Regions from separate parts of the Halovibrio sp. HP20-59 genome, predicted to be linked through region 1. Evidence: predicted binding sites of a transcription regulator. Region 1 holds the regulator's gene; each other region holds the start of a gene.
The links. Region 1 encodes FNR, which switches genes on or off when oxygen is low (the NO sensors DNR and NnrR bind a similar motif). Its sites were predicted from a motif close to TTGATNTANATCAA; they were not measured.

Region 1 (4,191 bases):
GATGGAACGCAGCAATGCCAGCCATCGCTCGCTATCGATTTATGTCCATGTGCCCTTCTGCCGCAAGATCTGCTTTTACTGTGCGTGTAATAAAATCGCTACCAAAAACACCGCCCTGGCCGAGCCCTATTTAACCCGGCTTGACCGGGAAATGGTGCTGACCGCCCGCCACTTGGATACATCACGACCGGTGGAGCAGCTGCATTGGGGCGGCGGTACACCCACCTTTCTCAGCTTAAACCAGATGGGCGACCTGATTGACCGTTTGGATGCGCGCTTTGGCCTTTCGTCCGCGGCTGATCGCGACTACGCGATTGAAATAGATCCCCGCGAAGCGGATGTGTTTACCCTCCGCCACCTTCAAGCGCTAGGCTTTAACCGCATTAGCCTGGGTGTGCAGGATTTAAACCCGCTGGTGCAGAAAGCGATTAACCGTATTCAGCCACGGGTGCTCACTGAAACGCTCATGGATGAGGCCCACCGCCTGGGCTTTCGCTCGCTCAACCTCGACCTCATTTATGGCCTGCCGTTTCAAACCGAAAAGAGCTTCGCGGATACACTGCGTCAAGTTATTGAGCTAAACCCGGCGCGCCTATCAGTGTTTAACTACGCCCATATGCCCGAGCGCTTTGCACCCCAGCGGCGCATCAATGTCGATGACTTGCCGGGTGGCGAAGAAAAGCTGGCGATTCTGCGCACCACCATCGAAATGCTCACCGCAGCAGGCTACGTGCATATCGGCATGGATCACTTTGCCCGCCCAGACGATAGCTTGGCGGTTGCCCAGCGCGAAGGCTCGCTACAGCGCAACTTCCAGGGCTATTCCAGCCACGCTCAGTGCGACTTGGTCGGGCTTGGCGTTTCGGCAATTTCACGCATTGATGACGTCTATGCCCAAAATCCTAGCGAGCTGGCCCGCTACGAAGCGGCGATGGATCAGGGCTGGCTAGCTACGGGACGTGGCGTAAGGTTGAGTAATGACGACCTTATCCGCCGAGACGTCATTGAGCGACTGATGTGCGATATGCGCATTGACCTGGCCGCCGTTGGTCAGCGCTGGGGCATTGATGCCCCGCGCTACTTTGCACCCGCGCTTGAACGCCTGGAGGTTGCCGAGCAGGATGGTTTACTGACCCGCAGCGGCGACCAACTTAACGCCACGCCCATGGGGCGGTTACTGATTCGCCATCTAGCCATGGCATTTGATACTCACCTACCTGGGCAAACAGGTCAGCGCTACTCAAAGATTGTTTAATCACCTTTGGGCAGGCATGCTAAAGCGGCTATAATAAGTAAGGTTTTTCTAATTGATAAGCGTGACCCACTCAAGGAGCAACGCATGTCGGAACCTATGAGCTATCGCCGCTCACTACTCCACGAAGCACGCTGCCAAACCTGCAGCTTGAGCTCACTTTGCCTGCCGCTTGCCCTTGAGCTGGAAGATATGGGGCAGTTCGATGCGATTATTCGTCGCCGAGCGCCGCTCAAAAAAGGCGAGCCGCTGTTTCGCCAAGGCGACACCTTTACCAGCGTTTACGCGGTACGTTCGGGCAGTTTGAAACAGATCACTGCCGAAGGTAACGGCAGCGAGCAGCTGACCAATTTCTATCTCCCCAGTGAGTTAGTCGGGTTAGATGGCATTGACGAAGAGCAGTACCCCGGCAGCGTAATCGCCCTGGAAACCACGACCATTTGCGAGATCCCCTTCGATCGCCTGGATTTACTCTCCGAGGAGCTGCCTGAGCTGCGCGGCCAGCTGTATCGCAGCATGAGTAAAGAGTTGCGCGATGACCGGCGCATGATGCGTCTGCTGTCGCGTAAAACCGCCGACCAGCGGCTGGCAAGCTTTCTAATTACCCTTTCGGATCGTTTTCGGCGCCGGGGCTACTCGCCTTATAGCTTTCGCCTTTCCATGCCCAGGGCCGATATCGGCAATTACCTGGGCTTAGCGGTGGAAACGGTCAGCCGTATATTAAGCCGCTTTCAGCAACAAAACGTGGTGGCAGTTTCGGGCCGTGAGGTCAATATCCTCGACATGCCACGTTTGCTTACCCTCGCCGAAGAGGAAGAACAAACGGCTAACTAACGTTAAAAGCCTGGATGCGCCCAGCCAAGAGTTCTGCCTGCCTGGCTTCCAACCCTGCAAAATCATACAGTTGACGGTCTGCGAGCTGCGAAGGTGCGATATTGGTGACGGCTTTAAACATACTTTCCAAGCGGCCAGGAAACTTTTTATCCCACTCAGCAAGCATCTCTTTGACCACTTGGCGCTGCATATTGGGCTGGGAGCCGCATAGATTGCAGGGAATGATCGGAAATTCCATTAGCCGCGAAAATTCGGCGATATCTGCCTCTTTGCAGTAGGCCAGCGGCCGAATAACGATGTTCTTACCATCATCTGATAGCAGTTTTGGCGGCATCGCTTTCAAGTTGCCGCCGAAAAACATATTCAGAAACAGCGTTTCCAAAATATCTTCACGGTGATGACCCAAGGCAATTTTGTTGGCGCCAATCTCTTCGGCAAAGCCGTAAAGCGAGCCGCGTCTTAGCCGTGAACAGAGCGCGCAGGTGGTTTTGCCTTCCGGCGTTTTCTCTTTCACTACCGAGTAGGTATCGCGCTCGACAATATGGTACTCCACGCCCTGCTTATCCAGATATTTTGGTAGCACGTGTTCAGGAAAACCCGGCTGCTTTTGGTCTAAATTGACCGCCACCAAGGAGAAGTTGACCGGCGCGTTGCGCTGCAAATTGCGCAGAATCTCCAGCATGGTATAGCTATCCTTGCCGCCGGAAAGACACACCATCACACGATCACCTTCATTGATCATTTGGTAATCAATAATCGCATTGCCCACTTCTCGACGCAGGCGCTTTTGCAGCTTGTTAAATTCGCGCTTTTGTTTGGCTGCCAGCGCTGACTGATCGTGCTCAGCGTCCGTGGGGGCGGATAACGTCGTTTCAAAATCAGCGGGGGCAAAATGATCAAGCGATTGCATGGTATAGGCACTGCCGAGGAGATGGTGAGATGAGAAACGCTAGAGAGCAAAATTAAAGCATCATTCTAACAACACTCACCGCTTGAACCAACGATGGCTTGCCCCTCCCTAACCTATGCGCCTCTTACTCATCCCTAGGCAGTTCCGCCATAAGGCGCTGTAAACGCATATACAACAGTGCGCTTGAGGTTGCCTCACCGAGTACACTCTGACCTCCCATGGCGGGTACTTGCCAGCACGCCAGTGCCTGGGCAAAGCTACTGGGTGCCTCCAACAACGGGCGCAGGCGGCGCAGCTGGCGCTGGTGCAGCTTCGCCACATCGACCTGGGCATTAGGCAGTGCGAAGTTCAAGCGACGACGAAGGAGTGTATTGAGCCCCCCAATTCGCTTTGCTAATTGCCACCCCACAATTGGTCGATTGCCGATAAATTCCACTAGTGCGCTTAAGCTATTACTGTTTGAGTCGGTTATTTCACCCACTTTGTACAGCAACTGATGACGTCGTAGTAAAGCGCTGTCCGGCTGCTCGACGGTGCCTAGCGTCGCCTCAAAGGCACGGCTGGTATGCACCTGCTGTTGACTCAGCACGACCGCCGCAACACTGATCACTGACGATGACGGCATGGACGTTTCATAACAGGCCAGCGCGACAAGCTCATCGCCCATATAGGGCTGAAATAGCCACGCATAGGGCGAATGAGCACAGCGGCGCCGATCGCTTTCACGGCGCATGGTACGTAGAGGCCCGCTAAAGAGCGCCACGTGTTTGTCCAATATCCCTATTCCACTCACGAATACTCCAAATGATAACGATGGGAAAGACGCTGCTTGAAGTCTTTCACAATGTGCAGCGCCTCGCGCAGTAGGTCCCGTTCAAGCGAAGAGAGGTCTTGCACCACCACGCGGTTCGCGCGACTGCCCTTTTGGGAGTCAGTTTCTTGCCCATTGCTCGCCGTATCCAAAATGCTGAGCTGCTGTTTAAGGCGCAGTTCGGTGAAAAGTGCCAAGGCCTCGCCTAAGTCATCAGCAAAACGGCGGTCCAAACGACCGTCGGCGGCCAGTGCGTCTAAGCGCTCAAACGTCGAAGTGGCACTAATACGTCGCTCAAGCGCCATGGTGCGCACGCCGTGAACAATCGGGAAAATGCCGCCTTTTTTAATATCGATACCGTGTTGAGGCTTTTTCAGCGAGCCA
Region 2 (4,191 bases), on a different contig from region 1:
ATGTTGATAATCTGGATTGTGGGAACCGCGCGAAGCCAGCTCGATACTCTGACCGGCAATCACCTGGCCTGAGCGCTCGGTGAGTAGCTGAATCAGCGCCAAACTGTGCTCGGGCTGGTCACTATGCAGAGCGGCGCGGAAGGCCGCCGTGAGTAAAAGATCGCCGGTGCAGAGTGCAACCCCAGGGTTGTCACGTTTCCAAATAGCTGGTTGCCCACGGCGCTCGCTGTCACCGTCGCAAAGGTCATCATGAACAAGCGATGCATTATGAATAAGCTCTGAAGCCGCAGCGGCTGCAATTCGATGGGCACTTGATGCGTTAAAAGCCCTACCGCTAAGTAGCGCTAAACGAGCGCGCAATTGACTGCCGCCCGTTTCAAGATGATAGAGGCTAGCAGCTTGTGCTGGCCAGTGATCAGCTGCATTAAGGCTATTACGCATTAACGCATTAACCTGTTCGAGTTCGCAATCGACGTCACTCGTATCGGATGGTGTTTTCATTGTCTCGTTGCCACCATCAACGTTGAAATTGGCGGTTTGGTTGAGTGTTGCAGTGACCATGCCAACATCCTTTTGAACGGGGCCATCCTTGGCCGCAAGCAACTCCTTTTATGAAAGTCGGCGCTTAAGAAGGCGTGGACGTTTCGTTTTTATCGTCAGCAGCTGGGGCTGGGTTGGAAACGGTTGATGGAGTACCTTCAATCTCTTGCGACTTGCGCATGGCAATCGTGAAGATAAAGACACCAAAGACAGCCTTAGCAACGATATCCGCTACCGTGTAGCCAATTTCAACGGCTGTGATTGCAGCGCCACCTTCCAGACCGACCAACGGAAAGAGGTAGACAATCGGGTAGAACAACCAAGAGCCGATGACCAAGTAGACAGAGATGTTAATCAGGTTCTTCACGCTTTCAGGCTGCTGCGAAATCGACTCTTTGAGGCCCACAACAAGCTGGTAAACAATGAAAACGAACGGAATCATTGAGAGCACCCAGAATACGAAGCGCAAGCCACCCGCGCTGGACACTTCACCTGGATAACCCAACACGATCATTAAGGCAGCAGCACCACCTAATACCGTTGTTTTCTTGATGGTTTCTTTTCTGGACAGGCGCATGACCAATATCAGCTCGATCAGCAACAGCGGTACCGTCAGAAGCCAATCGACATAGCGATAAGCTTGATTGAAAGGCTTACCGGTTGAGATGACTTCTCCAGACGTTACATCAGCTGCGGCACCCCAAGACAGCATGATTTGCAAATAGTGGTAGGCAGCCACCGCGGTTACCAACCCAGTGATGGTGATGGCTAAGCGATAGGCAGGGGCAATTTCTGACTTCATTAACCAGAAAAATAGCGTTGCAGCGGCCATCACGGCAAAGCCGAAAGAATAACCGTTCTGGATAAAGGAGTATTGCCCTAAGGATAAAGTTTCAAGTTCCATGAGTATCTCCGGCGGCATTATTTTGTAAGCAGACATTACCAATGAGACCGGCACTTTCGCCTTGCACATGTGTAATGAGCTACCAACGCATTCCACATAAAAGTTATTCAGCATTTATTTGCTGACCAACTCTTGTACAGCGTAGTCGTGCCCCCAAAGAATAATCAACTATCTTTTACAAACTTTATGCAGATTTTGATCTGCACCAATTTTATAGACACCTCCTGTAATAGTTTTCTGTGTCGCCGACTGGACTTAAACGGTCTTAATAGGCCCGAATGCCAGCGGTATCCATACGGTCCATAGGCCTAAAATCGCCCTACCCAGCGTTTATCCGTCAATATTCTTTATATTATAAAACAATTGCTTAGCCATTTAACATTAAGACAGCATTAAGAAACACGCACTAACCCATTGACGCGAATCAATTTTTAATTTCACCAAAGGCGTAACCTAAGCGTATTCCGACCATTCGCCCATGCGAATGCCGATTCATTCGCTAAGGAGACGCTATGGACGCCATACGCCGCTCGCTACTAGGCCAGTTGGCCCGTCTAAGCGCAGGCGCTGCGCTAATTCCGTTTTCAAGCGTTGCCCATGCAGGCATTAATCAGCAACCACCCCGCCGCGAGGGGAATCCCTCAAAACGCTACGGCATGCTTATCGATTTACGCCAGTGCATCGGCTGCCAAGCCTGCACGGTGTCGTGTCATATCGAAAATGCTGCACCGCTGGGTCAATTCCGCACCACGGTTTCGCAGTATGAAGTTCAGCATCAGGAAAGCGGCGAGCTAGCCACTTTTATGCTGCCACGGCTATGTAACCACTGTGAAAACCCACCCTGCGTACCAGTCTGCCCCGTAGAAGCCACCTACCAGCAGCAGGATGGCATTGTGGTGGTCGATAGCGACCGCTGCGTAGGGTGTGCCTATTGCGTCAATGCTTGCCCCTACGATGCTCGCTTTATTAACCAACGCACTCAAACCGCCGACAAGTGCACCTTCTGTGCCCATCGTCTAGAAGCCGGACTATTGCCCGCTTGCGTTGAGAGCTGCGTAGGCGGTGCCCGCGTGATTGGAGATATGCGCGATCCTCAAAGCCAAATCAGCCGCATGATTCATGAACATCGCGATGCATTGATGGTGCTACAACCAGAAAAAAATACCCTTCCGCAGGTGTTCTACCTAGGTATGGATGATCGCTTCACCACGCGTCCCACGGCGGAACCCGTCGCGCTGGAAGTACTCGATCCCCACGGTCAGGAGATGGGCTATGAATTCCACCATTGAGCTACTGGCACCGCGCTATGACATCGCCTGGTACCCTTGGGCGGTGCAGTACTTCTTTATGATTGCGCTCTCCTACGCCAGCCTGTGGCTAGCCGCCCCAGCACTGGTATTCGGCAAAAAAAAATGGCTGCCTACCGCGCGTCTGGCGCTAATCGCCTGCGTTAGCACTACGCTGGTAGCGCCCGTTGCGCTACTCGCTGATTTGCACCAGCCGCTGCGGTTCTGGCACTTCTACGCTTACGCCAATAGCCACTCGTGGATGTCGATTGGCAGCGTTGTTCTGCCGCTTTATTTGGTTAGCGTGCTTGGCCTTGCTTGGCTGGCATGGCGACCCGCGCTGCAGGCACAGCGCGGCACACCAGGACTCAGCGGCATGCTAGCTACCTGGCTTTCACTGGGCACTGGCGCAACGCCCAGAGCGCTGATCACCGTGGTAGGTTTGGCTGCGCTGGGACTTTCCAGCGGCATTATGCTTTACACCGGCGCGGAGCTAGCAATCGTAAAGGCCCGCCCGCTTTGGAACACTGTTTGGCTACCGCCCATGCTGGCGACCACCGGATTTATCGCCGCCTCCGGTCTGGTGTTAGTGCTGAACAGGGTTAGTGGGCTTTGTTCTCAAAACACAACCCGCCAGATGCTGTATGTGCTGCTAGTGGCCTGTGCGCTAGCAGGATTGATTGCGCTTAGCTGGTTTTTAGATGGCGTGAATGCACACGTAGGCTCAGTTGCCGCCGCGCTGGAATCCGTGCGCCATAGCGCCTCGTGGCGCAACACTGCTCTTTGGGGAAGCATTACCGGCATCGCGCTGTTTGCCGCCGTGTTGTTTTTATTGACTCGCCCTACCCTGCGCCTGCCGGGGGCGTGCGGCGCTCCAACCTCTCACCAGCCAACGCTGTTTGCCTGGGCATGGCTGCTAGGACTCGTCGCCATACACATGGGCTGGATGTTCCGCTGGGTGGTGCTGATGGATGTTCAGCATGTGGCGCGCAATAGTGCAGGCTTTCATCATTACGGTATTCCTGCGGGCTCTTCCGGTATTTTAGGCATTGTGGGCACCTTCGGTCTCTGGCTCGCCGCTATTCTACTGATTGAACTGTGTATTCCCTGGCGGCAGGCCCAACAGGGCGGCCTTATAGCAACGCCAACTCACGCTACCCAAGATGCTTCTACTCGTCCTCTCACCGCTAAAAAAGGAGCGTCTAGCCATGTCTAAGTCTACTCAAGACCCGTCACGCCGCCGTTTTCTAAAGGGCGCTGCCGCCGCTGGTGGTGCAGCCACCTTTGCCGTGGGCTATGCCGACCCACTGGCAAAAATGGCCAAGGGCATTACCGGTAGCGCGGGTGAAAAACCCAGGCACAATATTCATGGCAACTCGCTGACCCCAGAATACCGAGTCGATTTAGATACTGGCGAACTTACGCTAACCCCCAACCAGCGGGTCGCCTTCACTATTTGCT
Region 3 (4,191 bases), on a different contig from region 1:
TTTCTCCGCTTAATGGCGTATTTATCACCTATACTCGGCTTATTATTAAACGTAGTGAGCGTTGCTATTGCTGCCTGGGGAAAGCCTTGCGTTGTGCCTTGAGTGTGGCATGGTAGTTAAACAGTGAATCGCGGTACTAGCGCATTGATAACAAGCAAGGGGCAGGTATGTATGCGAGGTTAACAAGCGCCGCTGGAGCGCCTTCGGTATGGTCATTGAGTATGGCTGTGCTACTGATGTTGGCAATGATCACTAGCGCTCAAGCTGGCAACCCGCGTTACGCGGGGGTCGTGGTGGATTTGGATAATGGCGAAGTGCTGTATGCGGAGAATATCGATAGCCAGCGCTATCCCGCCTCGCTGACTAAAATGATGACTCTGTATCTGACCTTTGAAGCGTTGGAAGACGGTACGCTGCGTTTAGACCAACCCTTGCCTGTCTCCCCCTATGCGGCTGCCAAGCCTGCGGTAAAGCTGTGGCTGGCTGCCGGTAGCTCTATCCCGGTGGATACCGCTATCCGCGCGCTTGCCGTTCGCTCGGCCAATGACGTTGCCGCCGTGGTTGCCGAAGCACTGGGTGGCAGTGAAGCGCAGTTTGCCCAAATAATGACCAGCAAAGCGCGCGAGCTGGGCATGCATGCCACCACCTTTCGTAATGCTTCTGGCTTGCCAGATAACGGTCAGATCACCACCGCCCGGGATATGCTGACGCTCTCGGTTCGCGTCATGCAGGACTTTCCCCAGTATTACCACTATTTCGGCCTGCAAGAGTTTAGCTACCGGGGTACCCGGCATACTAGCCACAATCGTTTGGTGCGTGACTACCCAGGCGCTGACGGCCTAAAAACAGGTTTTATTCGCGCCTCTGGCTTTAATGTCGCCACGACCGCTGTGCGTGGTAATCGCCGTTTGGTGGGTGTCGTGATGGGCGGGTTCTCATCCCAGTCCCGGGACAAGCACATGGCCAATCTGCTCGACCGTAGTTTTCTACGCGCGTCGTTGCGTGACCAGCAAAGCTGGATGGCTGACACGAGCTTCTCACGCGAGTTTATGGCCTTTGCGCCGCCTGCTCAGCCAGTGCAAGCCAATCCAGCCACACGGCAGCCGTTACTGGCAGTCGTCGAAACGGCTGCTGCTTCCCCGCCCAGTGTGGACCTAGAAGCCCAGCTAGCCGATATAGCGACGATTCAGCGACCGGCAGCAACACCCGCCGCGTCGCAACCAGATCCGTTGAGAGCGTTTATTGAACGAGAACGTCAGCTAGCCGCCAATGAAACGGTCGGCGGCTGGGGCGTGCAAGTGGGTGCTTTCAGCCAGGAAGCACAGGCCCGTCAGCTGGCTCAGCAAGCGGCGCAACGAATCGCACAGAACTTAAGAGGACGCGTGGCCGTCGATACGGTCGACGGCCAAAGCCCAGTTTATCGTGCCCGTTTAATGGCGTTAGACGAGCAGCGCGCTCATCAAGCATGTCGCGCGCTGCATTCCCAAGGGATGGACTGCATGGTGGTGAACGCCAGCTTATAAATAAGGTGGTCTGCCGCTACCACCCCGCCAATGGCTAATTGGCGGGGTTTTTCTTTTTTGGCACTTTATATTGACCAGTGAACAGGGAGATCGCGGTGACAACCTCGCTAAAAGGCATGCTCTGTATGTGCATGGGCGTCTTATTTCTCGCCTCAGGCGACGCCGTTTCCAAGTGGCTGGGGGAAACGCATTCGCCGCTGCAGATTATCTTTTTCCGTGCGCTGGTTTCGTTGCCGCTAATCGCCTTACTCGCCTACTTTGCCGGCGGTTTGGGTAAACTGCGGACTAAACGCCCCCGTGTACATCTACTGCGTGGCTTGATTTATACCGCCACGATGGTTTGCTTTGTATGGGGCTTAACGCTGCTACCTTTGGCGGAGGCCACGGCGATCGCTTTTGTGGCGCCGCTTTTTGTGACCCTGCTCTCGGTGCCATTGTTGGGCGAGCGGATTGATCCACCGGTGCTGATCGCCTCCTTCGTAGGGTTTGCGGGGGTGCTGATTGTGGTGCGCCCGGGTAGCGATGCGTTTCAATTGGGCGCCGTGGTATTGGTAGGCGCAGCGCTATTTTATGCGCTGATGATGATTACCGCTCGGCGCTATGGCGCCCGCGAACACCTGTGGGCGATGCTGTTTTACATGACATCTGTGCCCTTGGTGGTGACCGCGCTAACGCTGCCCTGGGTATGGCAAACGCCCCAGCCGTGGCATTGGCTGGGGTTTTTCGCCTCTGGCGTGTTGGGCGTGGCGGCCACCGCCTTTATCACCCTGGCTTTTCGCTTTGCCCCTGCGGCCATCGCCGCGCCGTTCGATTACACCGCCATGCTCTGGGCGGTGCTACTGGGCTGGTGGTTCTGGGGCGAAATGCCGGATATCTGGGTCTGGGTAGGCAGTGCCTTGATAATGGGCAGCGGCTTGGCGGTGGCGTATCACGACCGAAGAACTACCCTTAAACGCCGTCCCTCAGCTTAACAGAGGTCACTTTACCGTTACTTTTTGATCTGGGTCATCGAAGCGATCAGCTGATCAAGACAGCGCGTTTGGCAGGGTTATAATCCAGCCCTTTCAGCGCAGCCTGCTGCGTGCCATCGCTCTGATTACGGTGACTGTCTATGCAAGCGCCTGAACTGCTTTCCCCTGCCGGTACCTTTAAGAACATGCGTTACGCGTTTGCCTATGGGGCTGATGCGGTTTACGCGGGGCAGCCGCGCTACTCTCTTCGGGTGCGCAACAATGATTTTAAAATTGATAACTTACATCGTGGTATTGAGTACGCCCATGCCCGAGGTAAGCAGTTTTACGTTGCCTCCAACATTGCCCCGCACAACAGTAAGCTGAAAACCTACCTTCAGGATATGCAGCCGGTGATTGAGGCGGGGCCCGATGCGCTGATTATGTCAGACCCCGGTTTGATTATGATGGTGCGCGAGCGCTGGCCGGAGCAAGCGATTCATCTCTCGGTGCAATCGAATGTCGTCAACTGGGCCGCCGCTCAGTTCTGGCAGCGGCAAGGTATTAGCCGCATTATTTTGTCCCGCGAACTATCCCTTGAGGAAATCGGCGAAATACGCGAGCAGTGTCCAGGATTAGAGATTGAAACCTTTGTCCATGGCGCATTGTGTATCGCCTATTCCGGGCGCTGCCTGCTATCGGGATATTTCAATCACAGAGATCCTAACCAGGGCACCTGCACTAATGCGTGCCGCTGGAAATACAACACCATTGCGGCAACTCATGATGACACGGGCGATTTAACACCCACCCATGACGCTGGCCCTGCAGCGGTTGCCAATCAGGATGAGCGTTCGGCGCTGATTGAAGATGTGTCCCGGCCAGGTAAGCTGATGCCCGTGCATGAAGATGAGCATGGCACCTACATCATGAACTCCAAGGACCTGCGAGCGGTGCAGCACGTGGCGCGACTGACGCAAATGGGTGTGGCATCGCTAAAGATCGAAGGGCGCACCAAATCCCATTATTACGTCGCGCGTACAGCGCAAGTCTACCGGCAAGCCATAGATGACGCCGTTGCTGGGCGTCCCTTCAATAAAGGGTTAATGGATGAGCTGGAGAATCTGGCCAACAGAGGGTACACCGAAGGCTTCTATCAACGGCATGTGCATGGTGAATTCCAAAGCTATGAACAGGGTAATTCCATCGGCGTTCACCAACAATTCGTCGGTGAAGTCCTGGGTTTCGATCCGGCTCGTGGCAGGTTGGAGGTCGAGGTTAAAAACCGTTTCGAAGTGGGGGATGGCATGGAGCTTATGCTGCCAAGTGGCAATCACCGCTTCGTGCTTGACCATATCGAGAACTTACGAGGTGAAGCGCAAAGCGCAGCACCTGGCTCGGGGCATCGCGTGCGTATCCCCGTCCCCAATGTCAGCATTACTCCTGAACAGCTTGAGTTTGCGCTGATAATGCGTGATCTCGCGCCTTCCAAAGCAGCACAACCTGAATCGTTAGGGGTAGCGATCAGCTAAACGCATAAACATCCATTGCTAGCACACCGTGCTCTACGCTGTGGTGCAGCTGTTTTGCGTCGCCTCCTGCCCCCATAGCCACCAGCAATGGCTGGAAGTGTTCAGGGGTCGGGTGGTTCTCCTGCGCATAGGGTGCGCGCTCCCAGCTAAGCAGCGCTTCACGATCATTGTCGATAAGGCGCTCGC

Region 2: a site for FNR is predicted at 1,859-1,872, ahead of dsrO (sulfate reduction electron transfer complex DsrMKJOP subunit DsrO). Genes of this name have one in related genera too.
Region 3: a site for FNR is predicted at 2,519-2,532, ahead of yegQ (tRNA 5-hydroxyuridine modification protein YegQ). Genes of this name have one in related genera too.

The regions. Positions count from the first base shown of each region.
Region 1 is NZ_JAWJUW020000001.1:131,464-135,654, reverse strand. It holds gene hemN (oxygen-independent coproporphyrinogen III oxidase) at 1-1,255, shown strand, start outside; gene fnr (fumarate/nitrate reduction transcriptional regulator Fnr) at 1,340-2,086, shown strand; gene ttcA (tRNA 2-thiocytidine(32) synthetase TtcA) at 2,079-2,996, opposite strand; gene RZA33_RS00630 (DNA polymerase III subunit epsilon) at 3,121-3,759, opposite strand; gene RZA33_RS00625 (DUF294 nucleotidyltransferase-like domain-containing protein) at 3,786-4,191, opposite strand, start outside.
Region 2 is NZ_JAWJUW020000002.1:284,127-288,317, forward strand. It holds gene RZA33_RS03545 (polyprenyl synthetase family protein) at 1-561, opposite strand, end outside; gene RZA33_RS03550 (bacteriorhodopsin-like) at 626-1,444, opposite strand; gene dsrO (sulfate reduction electron transfer complex DsrMKJOP subunit DsrO) at 1,957-2,733, shown strand; gene nrfD (NrfD/PsrC family molybdoenzyme membrane anchor subunit) at 2,717-3,946, shown strand; gene RZA33_RS03565 (molybdopterin dinucleotide binding domain-containing protein) at 3,939-4,191, shown strand, end outside.
Region 3 is NZ_JAWJUW020000012.1:122,041-126,231, forward strand. It holds gene RZA33_RS14135 (D-alanyl-D-alanine carboxypeptidase family protein) at 222-1,523, shown strand; gene RZA33_RS14140 (DMT family transporter) at 1,619-2,494, shown strand; gene yegQ (tRNA 5-hydroxyuridine modification protein YegQ) at 2,635-4,005, shown strand; gene RZA33_RS14150 (class III extradiol ring-cleavage dioxygenase) at 3,998-4,191, opposite strand, start outside.